Regions from separate parts of the Virgibacillus ihumii genome, predicted to be linked through region 2. Evidence: riboswitches for the same ligand, from Rfam matches in the RefSeq annotation. Region 2 holds a riboswitch; the other holds the start of a gene.
What was found. A riboswitch is a leader RNA that binds a small molecule or an ion and turns the genes downstream of it on or off. The one in region 2 is predicted to bind thiamine pyrophosphate.
Positions count from the first base shown of each region.

Region 1: another riboswitch for thiamine pyrophosphate. It lies ahead of tenA (thiaminase II); the one in region 2 lies ahead of thiT (energy-coupled thiamine transporter ThiT).

Region 1 is NZ_CACVAN010000001.1:3,062,150-3,071,078, forward strand. It holds gene thiD (bifunctional hydroxymethylpyrimidine kinase/phosphomethylpyrimidine kinase) at 1-764, opposite strand, end outside; gene tenA (thiaminase II) at 761-1,450, opposite strand; TPP riboswitch at 1,509-1,612, opposite strand; gene thiW (energy coupling factor transporter S component ThiW) at 1,621-2,109, opposite strand; TPP riboswitch at 2,200-2,314, opposite strand; gene HUX68_RS14980 (phosphotransferase family protein) at 2,438-3,361, shown strand; gene HUX68_RS14985 (DUF4064 domain-containing protein) at 3,385-3,807, shown strand; gene HUX68_RS14990 (5'-nucleotidase C-terminal domain-containing protein) at 4,460-8,143, shown strand; gene HUX68_RS14995 (hypothetical protein) at 8,221-8,929, opposite strand, start outside.
Region 2 is NZ_CACVAN010000001.1:384,356-393,284, forward strand. It holds gene HUX68_RS01870 (N-acetylmuramoyl-L-alanine amidase family protein) at 1-352, shown strand, start outside; gene HUX68_RS01875 (M3 family oligoendopeptidase) at 518-2,302, shown strand; TPP riboswitch at 2,367-2,470, shown strand; gene thiT (energy-coupled thiamine transporter ThiT) at 2,590-3,165, shown strand; gene HUX68_RS01885 (hypothetical protein) at 3,639-5,060, shown strand; gene HUX68_RS01890 (Glu/Leu/Phe/Val family dehydrogenase) at 5,210-6,589, shown strand; gene fdhD (formate dehydrogenase accessory sulfurtransferase FdhD) at 6,707-7,519, shown strand; gene fdhF (formate dehydrogenase subunit alpha) at 7,532-8,929, shown strand, end outside.

The DNA of each region.
Region 1 (8,929 bases), 2.7 Mb from region 2:
GGACCGCTCCCATGTCCAAGTGGGAAGGAGTCGCGTATTGCTGCTGTCACAAAGTTTTTTGCTTTTTCTACAGCTGCAGGTAACGTTTCCCCTCTGCCGATGTATGCTGTAATCGCGGCAGAGTAGGTGCACCCGGTTCCGTGTGTGTGTTTCGTATCAATCCGCTCCGCTTCAAAGGTGTTTACATTTTCGCCATCATATAAAATATCAACAGCTTTACCTTCCAGATGACCGCCTTTTACTAATGAGGCACCAGCACCGTACGTATGGACGATTTCTTTTGCCGCCTTTTGCATGGCTTCTGTACTTTCGATCTTCCATCCGACAATATCTTCTGCTTCCGGCAAATTAGGTGTTATCAGCGTTGTCATTGGCAGTAGCTTTTCTCTCAAATAGCGGCGGGCGTCTCTGGCAATTAAAGGATCACCGCTTTTGGCAACCATGACCGGATCCATAATAAATGGAGCATCCAAATCGGTTACATTTTTGGCGATTGTCTCCATCATTTCCACCGTGGCAATCATTCCGGTTTTGAATGCGTGAATTGGGATGTCGGAAGTAACAGCATTTAGCTGTTCTTTAATCATTCCGACGGGCAGATGGTGAACCTGCTTGACCCCGGTTGTATTCTGAGCAACAACGGATGTAATCACAGACATCCCATATGCCTGCAGCTCCTGGAATGTTTTTAAATCGGCCTGAATTCCGGCACCGCCGCTTGGATCAGTGCCTGCGATGGTCAGTACACTTGGAATATGGTTCATTTGCTGATCACCGCATCTTTCAACGGCCATTCTTCACACGTATAGGCCATTTCCCAGAATGATAGTTCCAGCTGGCAGCTCTTGCGGAAAGCTTCTTTCATCTTCTGTTGTTGTTCAAATGAGGAATTTTCGGCAATTTTATCTAGCCGCTCCCGCATTTCCGTTGTTATTTTTCCAACCTCTTCATCTGCGTAAAAACTGATCCACTGGTAAAAAGGGTGGTTTTCATTTGGTTGATATTTTTCCATTAGTTCCTGACCGATTTCCAAATACGTCCAGGGACATGGTAAAAGCGCACACAGCGTTTCACCAAGGCTTCCCAGTTGTGCATGGTACATCATGTGTTTGACATAATGATCGGCTGTTGGTGGAAGCGGGTATCCCTGAAGTTCATCATATCCGACCCCGATGTGATCGCAAAAATTGTGGTGCGGGTGGATTTCACTGTTCAGTACGAATTGAATCTGCTCATCGAAGAACCGCATATCATCACGTAAGTCACATTTCGCGACTGCGATGCCATAAATGCGAATAAACGCATTCAAATATTCAAAATCAGCTTTGATATAGTGGGCAATTGCCTGATCCGATACATCACCTTTCCCGATTCCATCAACAAACGGATGGTCAAAAATGGCCTGAAATATGTCTTTATTTTCTTCGCGTAAAACTTGTGAAAATGTCATGAAAAATGCCTCCTTGAAATGGTTATGGAAGCTGCCGGGGAATTATTAGAAGGAGATTGTGAGTCCGTAACTACTTCCCTTGCGCAGGAATTATCCTGATCAGGTTCCAAGGGACAAAGGAATATCCTTTTCTCAGCCAAAACAGCGCCCCCAGCAGTCTTCCGAATTATTTAATTTTCTAGTGATAAATGCCGCTGATTCATTTTTGCGACAACAAGCCAGCCGATGCATGCACCGGATACACTGCTGACAAGAAATGATGGGAGAAAAAATAATGCGCCGGCAGAACTACCCATCAAGAGGTTAGCAATAGGGGCCGAAGCGAGTGCGCCGAGTATCCCTGTTCCAACCGCTTCGCCGAGTGCCGCCATACCTTTTTGGCCCGTTTTTTTATAAAGTGTTCCGGCTAAAAAAGCACCGATCATGCCGCCGGGAAAAGCGAGCAGTGTACCAAGTCCCAGCATATTCCGGAGCAGACCAATCATGAATGCAATCACTACAGCCGGACCTGGCCCAAGTGTTACTGCAGCCATCACATTAACGGCGTGCTGAACAGGATAAGCTTTTGCAACACCCGCCGGGAACCAGAGCAACTGGGATCCGATTACCCCGATCGCAACAAATACAGCCATCGTCGTCATTAATCTGGTTCGGTTCAATAAAACCCTCCTTTCATTAGGGGGACTGTTCCTGGGGAAATAAAAAAGTCAGATCCGGTGAAGGACCTGACTTGAAATAGTCTGCTAGAAAAGAATGCATGTCTACTTCCCTCCGCTGGTATTAACCAGATCAGGTCCATAAGAGTCAGAAAGCTGTTTTGCGCTTTCCTCTCAGCCCGCACTTTGGGCACCCCTAGTAGTGAGATTGAAATTATTTAACTGTTCAAAATAAGCATAACAAAAGAATATCGGTTTGTCATGGATATTTTGAGAATCACGAAACTTTTTATATAATTAATCGTATTACATGATGAATGGAGGCTGCTGAATGATGACCAATACAAAATTATCAAAACAAGTGCTGGATTGGGTCGTTGATAATACGAATCCAAAAGCAACGGTTGAATCGTTCCAACAGTTGAAGGGGAGTACATCATCCACCCTGCATCGCATCTCCCTTCAATCAGGTCAGAAATTAAATCACTACGTGGTCCGACAGTTTGATAATGAGGAATGGCTGGGAGAAGAGCCTGATTTGGCACATCATGAAGCGGAATGTCTCCGAATGGCAAAGAAGACAGGGGTTGTAAGTCCGGAATTTATTGCATATGATAAAAATGGTGATATTTGCGGTAACCCAACTATTCTGATGACATATCTGGATGGTGAAGTGGAACTGAATCCCAAGTGGATGGACCAGTGGCTTTATGGACTGGCGGAAGCATTGGAGGCTTTTCACGGAATGGATGCCGATGACTTTCCATATCGGCACAGCAGCTATAATGATATTTTTTCATTTGAAGTACCAGCTTGGACGAATGTTTCAACAACATGGAAAAAGGCTATTAATCTTTTAAAAGGTCCATGTCCGGAAACGAGGGAATGCTTTATACACCGGGATTATCACCCGGCAAATGTGTTGTGGAAAGATGGGTCGGTCAGTGGTGTTGTGGATTGGGTTAATGGCTGCAAAGGTCCCCGTGGCGTTGACATCGGTCATTGTCGGGTGAACCTTGCCATGTTATATGGAGTGGAAACTGCGGATGGGTTTCTCAGGGAGTACAGGAAGCTTGCCGGGTCAAAGTTTACATATGAGCCATACTGGGATTTATTATCAGTGGCGGATATGCTGGTTGGTCCGCCGGAGGTTTATCCTGGCTGGGAAGCATTTGGTGTTACCGGGCTGACTAATGAGATGATGAAAGAAAGGCTCGATCGATATGTTGTCAGCCTGATGGAGCGAGCCGGGTGAAGTTAAAAGGAGGAGAAAATGGAATGGAGCGAACAGGAGAAATTGTACTATCAATCATTGGAGTTGTATTATATGCTTTATGTGCATTTGGGGGCTTTGCTGGAGCAGCGTTCTTAAACAATGAACAGCTTATGTCGAATCTGGCAAATGACATGGCCACCCCCCAAATGTCAGCAAGTGATTATATGGCTGTGTTTGAAACTATGTCGGGTGGCATTATGCTGTTTGCGATTGTGTCTGTAGTATCTTTGATATTAGGAATTATTGCAGCAGTTTTTCTTAAGGGAAATAAAAAGCCAAAAGCAGCCGGAATTATTTTGATTATTACATCTGTTCTGGGTACGATTGTAACCGTTCTTGGTGTTGTAATACCAGCAATCTTTTACTTAATCGCTGGAATTATGGCACTGGCACGCAAGCCAAAACCGGCCCAGACACTGGAATAGGATATTTTTAAGAAGAGCAGTCCAAATGAGGCTGTTCTTTTTTGGCAGTTAAGAAAGTATAAAATCCTTTCTTACTGCATAAGCGCAACTATGGCTATTACTGAAAAGCTTGGTGACAACCAAGTTTTCTAAGTGGAAAAATGACTGGTTTAGTGGAGAGCATCGCCTGATACGACACAAGTATCAACCGCACGAGCGAAACATCAACCGCACGGGAAGAACATCAACCGTATGAGCGAAACATCAACCGCACGGGAAGAACATCAACCGTATGAGCGAAACATCAACCGCACGGGAAGAACATCAACCTTACGAGCGAAACATCAACTGCACGGGAAGAACATCAACCACATAGGCGAAACATCAACCTCACGAGAAAAACATCAACCTCACGAGAAAAACATCAACCTCACGAGAAAAACATCAACCATTACGGGCCAAACATCAACTTCAATAACCCCGCATCTTACTTATTCTATTAGGACACGTGACACCGGTACTGTTCAGCACATAGGCATTATGTACCTTTTTTCAAAAAAATCTATAAAAATAGTAAAAATTAACCGTTTTTTTACAAACTATTTATTGTATCGCCTTTTCTACTATGCCATATTAATAGTGAGTCATAATCTATTCATAATGGAGGGTATCGATGAAGAATTCAACTGTGAAGCGGATACTGAGTCTTTTTCTTATTTTCACACTTGTTTTCATGAACTATTCAACGCTTTTGGTGAAAGCAGCAGGCGGTGAAAATATGTCGGAAGGTTTATTCATTTCGGAATATGTGGAAGGAACCTCGTACAATAAAGCGGTTGAACTGTACAATGGCACGGGAAACACGATAGATTTATCGGCTTTCTCAATTGTGCTGTACAGCAACGGTGCTGCGGAGCCAACGCAATCTGTACAGTTGTCCGGAACGCTGGAACATAATGAGGTATATGTCATCGCACATCAGAACGCCGCTCAGAAAATATTGGCGGAGGCAGATTTGCAGAACTCGTCTGTTATTAATTTCAATGGAAATGATGCATTTGTTTTAAAAAAGAACGGCGATGTTGTGGATGCAATCGGCACAGTGGGCAATGACAATGAGTATGCAAAGGATGTCACGCTCGTCCGCAATGCGGAGGTTAAGCAGCCGAATGTAATATATGCTGAATCAGAGTGGACAGATTATGCCACTGATACGTTCGCATACCTTGGCAGTCACACAATGGACGGTGCTGGTACGGAAGACCCGCCGGATGATCCGAACGATCCAGGTGAAGAATACACGATTGCAGACGCTCGGGAGTTGCCTGATGGAACTGCCGTTACGGTTGAAGGCGTTGTAACCGTTGACAGCAATGCAATCAGTAATGGTGCTCAATTTACAACCTACATACAAGACGAGACAGGCGGCATCAATATTTTTGCATTTGAACAAGGTGAATTTCCGGAGCTGGAGGAAGGGGACAGAATAAAAGTTTTCGGAGAACTTGATTCGTATAATGGTTTAAAAGAGGTTATTCCATCATCCATCGAAGTTCATGAAACGGGACAGGAATTGCCTGCACCGCAATCTATTACTCTGGCTGATCTTCAGGACCCTGCCGTTGCAGAGTCATATGCAGGGGAGCTTGTCCAGGTAAATGGCTACATTGACAATATTCCTGACAGTCCAGCCGGCGGAGGATACAATATTTCGCTGATAGATTCCGACTACAATGGCACGACACTTCGAGTGATGGAAAATGCACTTGATGTGTCACAGATTGAACCGGAGAAATGGTACGATATTACAGCGATTGTCAGTCAGTATAACTCCTATCAGTTGATTCCAACTGAACAGTCAGATATTCAAATTGCTGATGAACAGCCGGAACCGCCGTCAGCTGCGGGAACCTATGAATCCACCGTTGCCAGCATTACAGATGGTGACACGATTCATCTGGAGACACCAGTCTTGGGAACATCAAAAGTTCGCCTGTTAAATATTGATACACCGGAAACATATCCGGCACATAACGATGACCCGGCCCGGGATGAAATTAATGCCAATCAGAAACGGTTTGGTGAAGAGGCAAAATCCTATATGAAGGACTTGCTTCAGCCGGGTGATGAAGTGAAAGTAAAAGTCGGTGAGGAACCAACCGATTCATATGGACGATTGCTGGCTGAAATTGTCCGGAAAAAAGATGGAACAAACATTAATCTGAAAATGGTACGGGAAGGTTATGCGGTAACGTATTTCATCGCACCGTTCAACAAAGAAGTGTATCCAACCTACCAAAATGCGGTAAAAGAAGCAAAAGATGCTGGACTTGGCATTTGGAATCCAGAAGATCCGCTTCTGGAGCTGCCATTTGTTTTCCGGACCCATGATAATCAGGAAGCTTTTGATAAGTATGTTGGAAACTCAGACACAAAAGAATATGTGCTGCCGGAAAACTGGGCGGATGTCCCTGTTGAAAAGCGGGTGTTTTTCTGGGATGAGGCTTCAGCACAGGAGAATGGCTACACATTTGCTGGAAGCGATAATGGGGCAGATGACGGGAACTTGTCCGTTCAATTGCTCAGTATGAACGACCTGCATGGAAAAATTGATCAGCAATATGAGCTTGATCCAGATGGGGACGGCACATTCCATACGTATGGAAAAATGAACTATACCGCTGCTGCAATCAAACAGCGGGAGCAGACGAATCCGAATACGCTGATCGTTCATGCCGGCGATATGATTGGCGGAAGTTCGCCGGTGTCGGGACTGCTGCAGGATGAGCCGACAGTTGAAATTATGGAAGAAATCGGTTTTGATGTCGGTACTGTCGGCAATCATGAATTTGACGAAGGAACCGATGAACTGCTGCGCATGGTCAATGGCGGCGAGCATCCGGACGGAACGAAGGACTACGATGGCATGAATTTTCCGGTATTATGCGCCAACTGTGTTTACAAAGATACCGGTGATACATTTCTCCCGCCATATTATGTGGAGGAAGTTGATGGTGAGAAAATTGGCTTTGTCGGCGTCATCACACAGGAAGCAGCAGGAATGGTGATGCCGTCGGGGATTCAGGATATTGAATTTACTGATGCCTCTGACGCAGCAAATGAAGCTGTCGCTGAATTGAAAGCGCAGGGTGTTGAGTCGATTGTCCTGTTGTCCCATATTCCAGGTCAGCAAAGTGGTGATACCGTGACAGGTCAGGCTGCTAATTTGGCAAATGCTGTGGATGATGAAGTCGATGTGATTTTTTCCGCTCATAACCATGTTGTTAACAATGGGGTAGTTGACGGAAAGTTAATCGTGCAGGCGTCTGAATATGGAAAAGCATTTGCTGATGTGGATGTGGAAATTGACCGTGAAACGGGTGATATCGTCAGCAAAGAGGCAGAAGTTGTTTTTGTAAAACAAAGCCAGGTTGAACCGGACCCGGCAGTAACTGATATTTTACAAAAATACGCCGACATGGTTGCACCAATTATTAATGAAGTGGTCGGCTATAATGCCAAAGATCTAACAGGTGATTATTCCAATAATGGCGACCATGGACTTGGCAATCTGATTGCTGATGGCATGAATGCCGCCATGGACAGTGATTTTGCAATGATGAATGGCGGCGGAATCCGTGATGACCTGCTCGCGGGTGACATTACGTGGGGGGACTTGTACAATATCCAGCCATTTGGGAATACGCTTATGATGTTTGAAATCAAAGGTGAAGACCTTTATCCAATTATCCAGGCACAACTGTCACCGCAATATGGACCGGATTACAGCATCAGCGGATTCCATTACACGTGGAATCCGGAAACGAATGAAGTAGTTGATATTACGCTGCCGGATGGATCGCCAATCGATATGGACAAAACGTACACGCTGACAGTTAACAATTACATGGGTACCTCAACAGGTGATAAATATGCACCAATCAGTGAACTTGGTGAAAACCCGGTAACTGGCCCATCTGATTTAGAGGCAACGGTTGAATTTGTCAAAAGTCTTAACAGCTCAGAAGCGGACCCTCTCACATACGGACCGGAAGGACGCATTACAACGGCTGATGGTAATGGCGGAGAACAGCCAAAAGAAGCTGTCATTGTACCAAAAGATAATAACGGCACAGCTACAGTTCATACAAAAGATCTGCGTGGCCTTGATAACGGCGTCCGCGCAATCATCGACATCTATAATGAGAAAAAACCAAGAAAACTGTTGCTGAATAAGAAGCAGGTGGATATTTTGCAGGAAAAAGATGTGATACTTGTTGTGACGAACGGTGAAACTTCAAAAGAAATTGTTATGCGGGATTTTGAAGGCACCGTGTTGAAAGTCAGCCTGCAGTAGATAATTTGAACAAGCGCACCAACTCTTGTGAGCTGGTGCGCTGTTTTATTTAATCATTTCGCTGAATTGATACAAGCTTAGCTTTTACGACTTTTAATAAGCCCATCGATTACATCCCATATTAACCCAATTACAAGTAGAACCAGAATCCAATATGTGGATTGTTCCCATATCTTGCTTACAGTCACATATGCATCACTGTCTTCAGAGAGTAAGCCTGCCTGAGTTAGTTCAACCATGAAATTCGGATTCCAAAATGCCGGCCCATTAATCATGATTATAACGGTTACCATCGAAATTAAATTGATTATTGCTGAATAGATGACAAGCTTATACGTCCATTTCCCAGAAACAAGCTTTAAAGATTCCTTCAATATTCCAAATCCAAGAATGAGAATAATGAAGAAGAGGTAAGAAGCATACGTACTCTCATTTAAAAATGATACAACCCCAGAAAATTCTTCATGAAAAATCCAAATACCGAAATATTCATAGGAAAAAGCAAACATTACGATTAATAACGTGTAAAATGCTATACCTATAATTGATTCAGATCGTTTGATTTGCCGTTTTTTATCTGGAACAGGTGCAAGACTTGAAGGGTTCCAGTCCTTATCGATTTGTAAATCCTTTGGCTTAAATCCACCAAAATATTCGCCGAGTGCAAACCCAAGTGTAGTCCATCCGATAGCAGTTGGAATTCCCGTAACCATCGAAACAATAAGCTCAATGAAATGATCCAGAATGGAAATAGGCTCCAAAATTGTTTGTATAATAAAGCCAATA
Region 2 (8,929 bases):
TGATGTACGTCAACTGAGACAGAATTGGGAAAAATATGCTGAAGCCATCGTGAAAGCTTTTTGTCTCTATATTAATCATCCATATAAAAAGGGAAGAGACAATGCTGCTGCAGAAATGGAACGAAAAGAATTTCTTCAGCTTCCATCAAATGCAAAATCGTGGCGGGTGTATCCATTGAATGTTACCCCTATCAGGGGAAATGAAAAAGGGTTCCTGCGTCCTGCAAAGTTTGGCGGTCTTACGTATAAAGTGCTCGGTAATCCACAGCTGCATGTATATACCATTCAAACACGTGACTTTGGGAAAGTACAAATATATGCCCATCCTTCAACAGGGGCTGTCTTGTCATAAGGCTTTTCGTAAAGCTTGTTTATTGGATTTTCCGTCAAAAAATAAAAAGCCTGGATGCATATCAACTCCAGGCTTATTATTAATAGGCCGTAATGCCTACTGAACAATGTACGGTTTTTCGCTATACTAAAAATAAAGAAAATTTAAAACGGAAAGGAAGATTTGATGCAACAAATTACGTACAACCCTGCATGGGATATTGATGTGATTTTTCCAGGGGGAAGCGACTCCGCAGAATTACATACATATATGAATGATATTAAACATGATTTGCAAGCGCTTGCAAATGCGGTCGAGGAATTTGATCCGGTGCAGGTAAGTCGTGCTGATCAGATAAAGAAAGTAGCTGATTTACTTGAAGGTACACAAAATAAAATGGGAGAGGCATTTGCATTTATCAGCTGTATCAATGCGCAGGATGTTCACGATAAGAAAGCAAGTCTGCTGGTTGGAAAAAGAAGTGAACTGCGCGCCGAAATGGAAGCCGTGAAAACGAGTTTTGAACAGAAACTGACAGCAATTCAGGACCAACAGTGGGATGAACTGCTAGGCGATCCGGCGATTCGGGATCTGGCTTTTGTGTTGGGGGAATATCGGAATAAGGCGAATGAACTGCTGTCAGCTGATAAGGAGAAATTGATTAATGATTTATCGATTAGTGGATATCATGGCTGGAGTCAGATGTATGATACGGTGACAGCCAATATGCGTGTTGAAATTGAGGAGAATGGTGAAACGAATTATGTTTCTGTCGGTCAGGCATCCAATAAAATGAGTGATCCTGATCGTGGCGTCAGGAAACATGTTTTTGAACAACTGGGGAAGGCATGGGGAGAAAACGCCGACTTTATTGGGCAAACTTTGAATCATCTGGCTGGCGTTCGGCTGCAGACGTATAAGCACCGCAACTGGAAGCATGTGCTGAAAGAGCCGCTTGCTATGAACCGTATGCAACAGGAAACGCTTGATGCGATGTGGAATGCGATTAATCGGAACAAACATCATTTTACCGACTTTCTGGCCAAGAAGGTAGAACTGCTTGGCCTTAAAAAGTTGAGTATGTACGATATTGGGGCTCCACTGTCAGAAACCGTGAAAAAAACACCGTATACGGATGGAGCCAATTTTATTGTTGAGCAGTTCAGTAAGTTCAGTCCGAAAATGGCTGATTTTGCACAGATGGCTTTTGAGGAAAGGTGGATAGAAGCTGAGGATCGGCCCGGCAAACGTCCTGGCGGGTTTTGTACGAATTTTCCAGAAAGCAAGCAAACACGGATTTTCATGACATATTCCGGAACATCATCCAATATCGCAACATTGGCACATGAACTTGGGCATGCATACCATCAGCACGTTATGAATGATATGCACGGATTGAACCAGGGATATGCCATGAATGTTGCGGAGACAGCTTCCACATTTGCTGAGATGATTGTTTCCGATGCATCTGTTAAAAATGCCCGAAACACAGAGGAAAAAAAGGTGTTGTTGGAGACGAAAATTCAGCGCAGTATTGCCTTTTTCATGAATATCCAGGCGAGGTTTCATTTTGAACAGCAGTTTTATGAGGAACGGAAACAGGGAATAGTGCCAGTGGAGCGTTTAAATGAAATGATGATTGATGCGCAAAAGGATGCGTATGGGGATGCGCTTGATGAATATGATCCAAATTTCTGGGCGTCTAAATTGCATTTTCATATCACAGGTGTACCGTTTTATAACTTCCCGTATACGTTCGGGTATTTGTTCAGTCTTGGCATTTACGCACATGCTCAGAAAATGGGGGGCAACTTTGAAGATGACTATATTGCGCTGCTTCGTGATACTGGTCGGATGACGGTGGAAGATTTGGCAGCGAAGCATTTGGATGTTGATTTAACCAAGCCGGATTTCTGGGAAAGCGCTATTTCTCTTTGTGTAAATGATGTAAATGAATTTCTGAGCTTATAACAATACGTTTGTTATTACCATTCAGTTAAGTTATAATACAGATAACATAAAAAGCAGATTAATAGAAGCCTGCAGGGGGAGCCGATTGGCTGAGAGTGAACGAGAAATTGTTCTTACCCTTCGAACCTGTTAGTTAATACTAGCGTAGGGATGGTGGCTTTTTTTGATGGATTACAGCAGTAATGTGAGTGGATTCCCCATCAGGAAGCTTCCCCTTGGCATTGCTTTTTTTGTGAAAAATTCCGTCCGGCAGGTTTTGGACCGACGGGAAAGGGGAGGTTTATTGAATGCGTTCGAAACGTACACTGTTTTTGGTGGAGGTTCCTATTTTCACGGCTCTGGCGTTATTGCTTGATACAATCCCGTTTTTATCATTTAAAATATGGGCACAGGGTGGTTCGGTTTCGTTTGCAATGATTCCAATTTTTATCGTTGCTTTTCGATGGGGAATAAAAGGCGGATTGTTGTCAGGATTTTTGTGGGGTGGATTGCAAATCATGTTTGGCGGATTTATATTGACTCCACTGCAGGGATTTCTTGATTATATTGTAGCCTTTACAGTACTTGGAGTGGCCGGTGCTTTTGCGAAACCGGTTCAGAATGCTGTCAATAAGGGCAATGGTAAAAGCACTTTCCTGTACATTGCCCTGGGCGTGTTCGTCGGTTCAAGTTTACGCTTTTTGGCACACTTCGCAGGAGGTATTGCATTCTTTGCGGAGGCAGCTCCCGATGGACAACCGGTTTGGCTGTATTCACTGTTGTACAATGGTTCCTACATGCTGCCGTCATTTATTCTATCTGCTGCTCTTGTGTTTCTGTTATTTTACAAGCAGCCGCGAACATTAATTGAATCAACCCAATAAAATATATCACGCATCAAGAATAGTCCTTTGCACGCGAGGGGCTATTTTTCTATACTTAAGATAGAGGTGATACAAATGAGAGAGTTGATCGGGCAGTGCCAGTCTTGTGGAAAAAATGTCTATTGTGAAAATGGCTTTTTTGACGGAGTTCAGATTGACGGCAGGTTGCTGTGTAATGATTGTGCTGAGAAGGAAGATACAGAAACATAAACTTGAAAAGATGAATTTTGGCAAGTGCATTTGAGTCGTGTGGCTCACAAATTTATGAAAACGCGCATATCCAACTCAAAATCACGAATATACGTTCTGGAAACGAGAATAAATGACTCAAAACCGCGAATATCATACTCAAAACCGCGAATATATTTCATAAGCTTTTGACATTCAATAGGTTCTGTTCTTTTAAATGCATCTGACACCACTTCCCTACGATGTGCATAGGCTATAGCACACTAAAAAAGGAAGTGGTTGCGATGGAGCTGACTATTTCGCATTGGTTATATGGTTTATTTACGTTAATCATCATTTTAACGATGATTTTCCGAAAAGGTGTGGTGCTCCCATCATTGCTTGGGACATTTGTTATTGCTTGGGTATATAACGGCAGTATTGTGGATGGGTTTACGTCCATTTTTAACGCCAACCTGGTTGCAGCGAAAGAACTTTTCAGCATTTTCCTGATTATTACATTTATGATGGCATTACTGCACTCGCTTCGTGACCTTGGTGCTGATCGCAGAATGATTCAGCCGATTCAAAAGGTGATGGTCAACGGACATGTTTCATTTTTTGTTTTGATTGCTGTGACGTATGTCATATCACTGTTCTTCTGGCCAACACCGGCAGTTCCGCTGATTTGTGCGTTGCTTGTGCCGGCAGCAATCCGGTCAGGGTTACCGGCGTTGTTAGCAGCGGTTGCTGTGGCATTAGCGGGGCAGGGGATGGCATTGTCATCGGACTATATTGTGCAGGTCGCTCCAAGTTTGTCGGCAAAATCCGCTGGAATTGATGTTGGACTAATAACAGATAAGGCATTAATATTGTCGATTATTACCGGTGCTGTGGCAATTGGTCTTGCCTATTTAATGTACCGAAAAACGATTCGGACAAAAAACAGCCCGCAAAATGAGGTTGAATTAGAGGCAATGCAGGGTGCGAAAGAATCAGCAAACAAGAACCACGCTGCCCATCTGCGTACGTGGAGCAAAGTGTTTGCGGTGCTCGTTCCGGTTTCGCTGCTGGCAGTCGTTATTTTCATGATGTATTCAAAGCTTCAGGCAGGAAGAATGAGCGGCTTTGAAGGTGGTGACGGGGCAGCATTTATTGGTGGTGTAGCTGTTATCTTGCTGTTACTTTCAACGGTCGCATTTGGCCGGCATCATGCACTTGATTATATCAGCAATTATATTACGGAAGGTTTTGTATTTGCCTTTAAAGCGATGGGACCGGTAATACCGATTGCAGGATTTTTCTTCCTTGGGAGTTCCGATTTTTCCGGAAGTATTCTGGGAGTAAGTGAAAAAGCGCCAGGGTTACTTTTTGATCTTGTTCAATCCTCACAGCAATATCTTCCCGAGAGTGCACTGTTTGCTGCTTTCAGCATTCTTGTTATTGGAATCATAACCGGACTTGACGGCTCAGGTTTTTCCGGTCTTCCGTTGACCGGTGCGCTTGCTTCATCATTAAGCAGCGGTTCCATTGATCCTGGCACACTTGCCGCAATCGGGCAGATGGGCTCCATTTGGACCGGTGGCGGAACGATTGTCGCATGGTCATCCATGATTGCAATTGCCGGTTTTTGCGGCGTTTCCGTCATGGAACTCGTCCGCAAAAACTTCATTCCGGTTATTCTGGGGCTCTTAGTTTCGACTGTTTTGGCTGTTTTCCTTTTTTGACGGAATCCGCAACCTCCATCAAAGTTGGAAATCGTTGGCTTTTTTCACAGCCTTTTTGATACACTCGTTATATATGTATTCATGAAATAAAATCGATTCGCTATCAAACATGGTGAAAAAACAAGTTTTCTAATGATGGAGGTTATGTTATGGTACAAAGTACTACAGATATCGTGAAAAAATCACTGGATGCATTGCTGGATGATAAGTCTTTTTTACCGGAAATGACAGGTCAGTCAAGACAAAAAGCATTTACTTCACTCGTTTCTATTTTATCTACTCCAAACCATGTCAGTAAATCATTTTTGCGGGTTACGCTGGAAGATGAAAAGGTAATCCGTATTCCCGCCTTTCGTGTGCAGCATAATAATATTTTAGGTCCATATAAAGGAGGAATCCGATTTCACGAATCGGTTGAAGAAAATGAAGTAATCAATCTCGCCTCGCTTATGACGTTAAAAAATGCGCTGCATGAAGTACCGTTTGGCGGCGGTAAAGGCGGAATCATGATAAATCCACGGGAATACAGTGTTCGGGAGCTCAATTTGATTTGCAAAAAATATGTGCAGTACTTCAGTGAAATTCTTGGTCCGGACAAAGATATTCCTGCCCCAGATGTCGGTTCGAGTGCCAGAGAAATGGACTGGATGATGGGTGAGTACAAGAGCATCCGGCCTGGCTTGCCTTATCGCGGCAGTTTTACCGGTAAAAGTGTCCTGAATGGTGGTTCACTGGGGCGGAGAGAAGCTACCGGAAAAGGTGTATATTTTACTTTCCGTTATATGCTCCATAACTTTGTAAATGAACAGGAAAAATGGCTGGCTGAACGGGATAACATTTTTGCAAAAACTGCACTGAAACATAAGGATAAAACACTGACAATGGCGGTTCAAGGTTTCGGGAACGTCGGATCTGTTGCAGCTTTGGAAGCTTTTCAGTGCAATTATATAAATAATAAAATTGTTGCTGTCAGTGACCGGCATGTAACGCTGTATAATTCCGATGGTTTGGATATACCAGCACTGGTAAAATACACATCCAATAACGGCGGGGATTTGCCTGTTGATGGCCATCAGCTTGAGGAGGCGGATGTCAAGGCGGACATTCAGGACCGGGATGATGTATTAACGCTGGATGTTGATGTATTGTGCCTGGCAGCATTAGGCGGGCAGATTCATAAAGATAACGTATCAGATGTCAAAGCCCAGATAATTATCGAGGGAGCCAATGCCCCTATTACCACTGAGGCAGACCGTTATTTGAGTGAAAACGGTGTCATTATTGCACCAGACATTCTGACAAATGCCGGTGGTGTGATCGTTTCTTATTTTGAGTGGCTTCAGGGCAGAGAGACTCAGTTTTTCAGCGAAGAAGAAGTGTATAAACGATTATTTGATAAAATGAAAGAAACTTTTGATACGATATTACCGCAGTTTTTCGGTGATCCCTTTCCACTGCGTCAGAACTGTTATATCCATGCTGTAATGAAAATTTCCACCATTCTGTACCGGCAGGGAAAATTATATTAAACGAAAAGACATTCTGCACGAGCGGAATGTCTTTTTAATAAATAGATATGTTATAATATTCAGTGAATAGGAAAATTAAGGTCAAAAAAGGATTTGTCTATGGAGGGGAGGTTATCGATGGATGATAAAAGTCTGTCGTTATGGTCAACGACTAAATACCATAATCATCTGAAGGCAACGGAGTATGATGAGATTGCCAGGGAAGCCGCGGTTACGATCATGATAAATGGTGAGCAGTATGCAACGATTGTCTGTACACCTAACGAAATCCGACAGCTTGTTTTAGGATTTTTAGCTTCTGAGGGATTGATTCGTACCGCGGAACAAGTGCTGAAATTAACAATTGATGAAGAGAAAGGCTTTGCTTATGCGGAATTATCCACCCGGGTTGAATTTGCGAAGCGAACCGAACGCTGGATTGGGTCATGCTGTGGTAAAAGCAGGGAGTTTTACTTGGAGCAGGATGTTAAAACGGCGAAGACAATCTATTCCTCCGTTCAATTTTCAGCAGAACAGGTCTATCAGTTGATGGTAGACTTTGATAAAAAGGCTGAAGTATATGGGCGGACAGGCGGGGTTCATCAGGCGGCAATTGCATCAGCTAATGGCATCATCGCATCTGCCATTGATATCGGCCGCCATAATGCACTTGATAAATTGTACGGATATATTATGCAGAACCGAATTTCACTGAAAGATAAATGTATTTTATTCAGCGGCCGGATTTCATCGGAAGTTATTTTAAAAGTTTCCAAGATTGGTGCCGGCGTATTAATTGCCAAATCAGCACCGACCGATCTTGCACTAAAGCTTGCTGATGATCTGCAGATAACAGCAATTGGCTTTGTCAGGGAGAATAAATTGAACGTATATACCCATGAAAAGCGTATCAATGGAGATTCTTATCACGATGTTTATTTTTCAAATTAAGGAGGGGATGTCGTGCTTAACCAGGATCATATTATTGTGAAAATAAATGGGGAAGAGTTTCTTGCTGATCCGGGGCAAAATCTGCTGGATTTAATTAATACAACAGATGTATTTGTGCCGCAGATATGTTATAACGAAGCATTGGGACCGGTTCAAACATGTGATACCTGCCTTGTCCAGGTGAACGGTGAGCTTGCTAGAGCATGCGGCACTACGGTGGAGTCCGGAATGAATGTCAATACAAAAATTGACCAGGTCAATGCTTCCCAGAAAGAAGCGCTTGATCGGATTTTGGAAAAGCATGAGTTGTATTGTACCGTTTGCGATTACAATAATGGAACATGCGAGATTCATAATACAGTAGCTGAATTTGGTCTGGAACATCAGTCACGGCCATTTCAGGCAAAACCGTATGAAGTGGACAATTCCAGTCCTTTTTACCGGTATGATCCGGATCAGTGTATTTTATGCGGCCGGTGTGTGGAAGTCTGTCAGGATATTGAGGTCAATGAAACACTTTTGATTGACTGGAATCGCGAACAGCCACGCGTCATTTGGGATAACGATGTACCGATCGATCAGTCCTCGTGTGTCAGCTGCGGACAATGTGTTACGGTTTGTCCGTGCAACGCATTAATGGAAACGGATATGGTCGGTGAGGCAGGTTATATGACCGATCATGGTCCGGGATTATTAAGGTCGATGATTGAGGTAACCAAAAAAGCAGAACCAGGCTATGGTCCGCTGTTTGCTGTGTCAGATACGGAAGCCTCGATGCGGGAAGAACGCATTGAAAAGACCAAAACAGTCTGTACATATTGTGGTGTCGGCTGCACATTTGATGTCTGGACTAAAGATCGAAAAGTGTTGAAGGTTGAACCACAGCAGGATTCACCGGCAAACGGCATCTCCACTTGTATAAAAGGGAAATTTGGCTGGGATTACGTGAATTCCGAGGAGCGTCTGACTAAACCGCTGATTCGTCAAGATGAATCTTTTGTTGAAGTGGAATGGGACGAGGCATTGGATTATGTTGCAAACCGTTTTGCTGAAATTAAGAAAGACAAAGGTGCTGATTCACTTGGTTTTATTTCATCATCCAAAGCGACCAATGAGGAATCATATGTCATGCAGAAATTGGCTCGTCAGGTTATGGGGACTAACAATGTGGATAACTGTTCACGCTATTGTCAGTCACCTGCCACGAAAGGGCTTTTTCGGACGGTGGGACATGGCGGTGATTCCGGCTCGATCGATGATATTGCTGAAGCGGATATGGTTATCACAATCGGTTCCAACACGGCGGAATCACATCCGGTGCTGGCATCACGCATCAAGCGTTCACAAAAACTATTTGGACAAAAGCTGTTTGTATTTGATTTACGCAAACATGAGATGGGACAGCGTGCG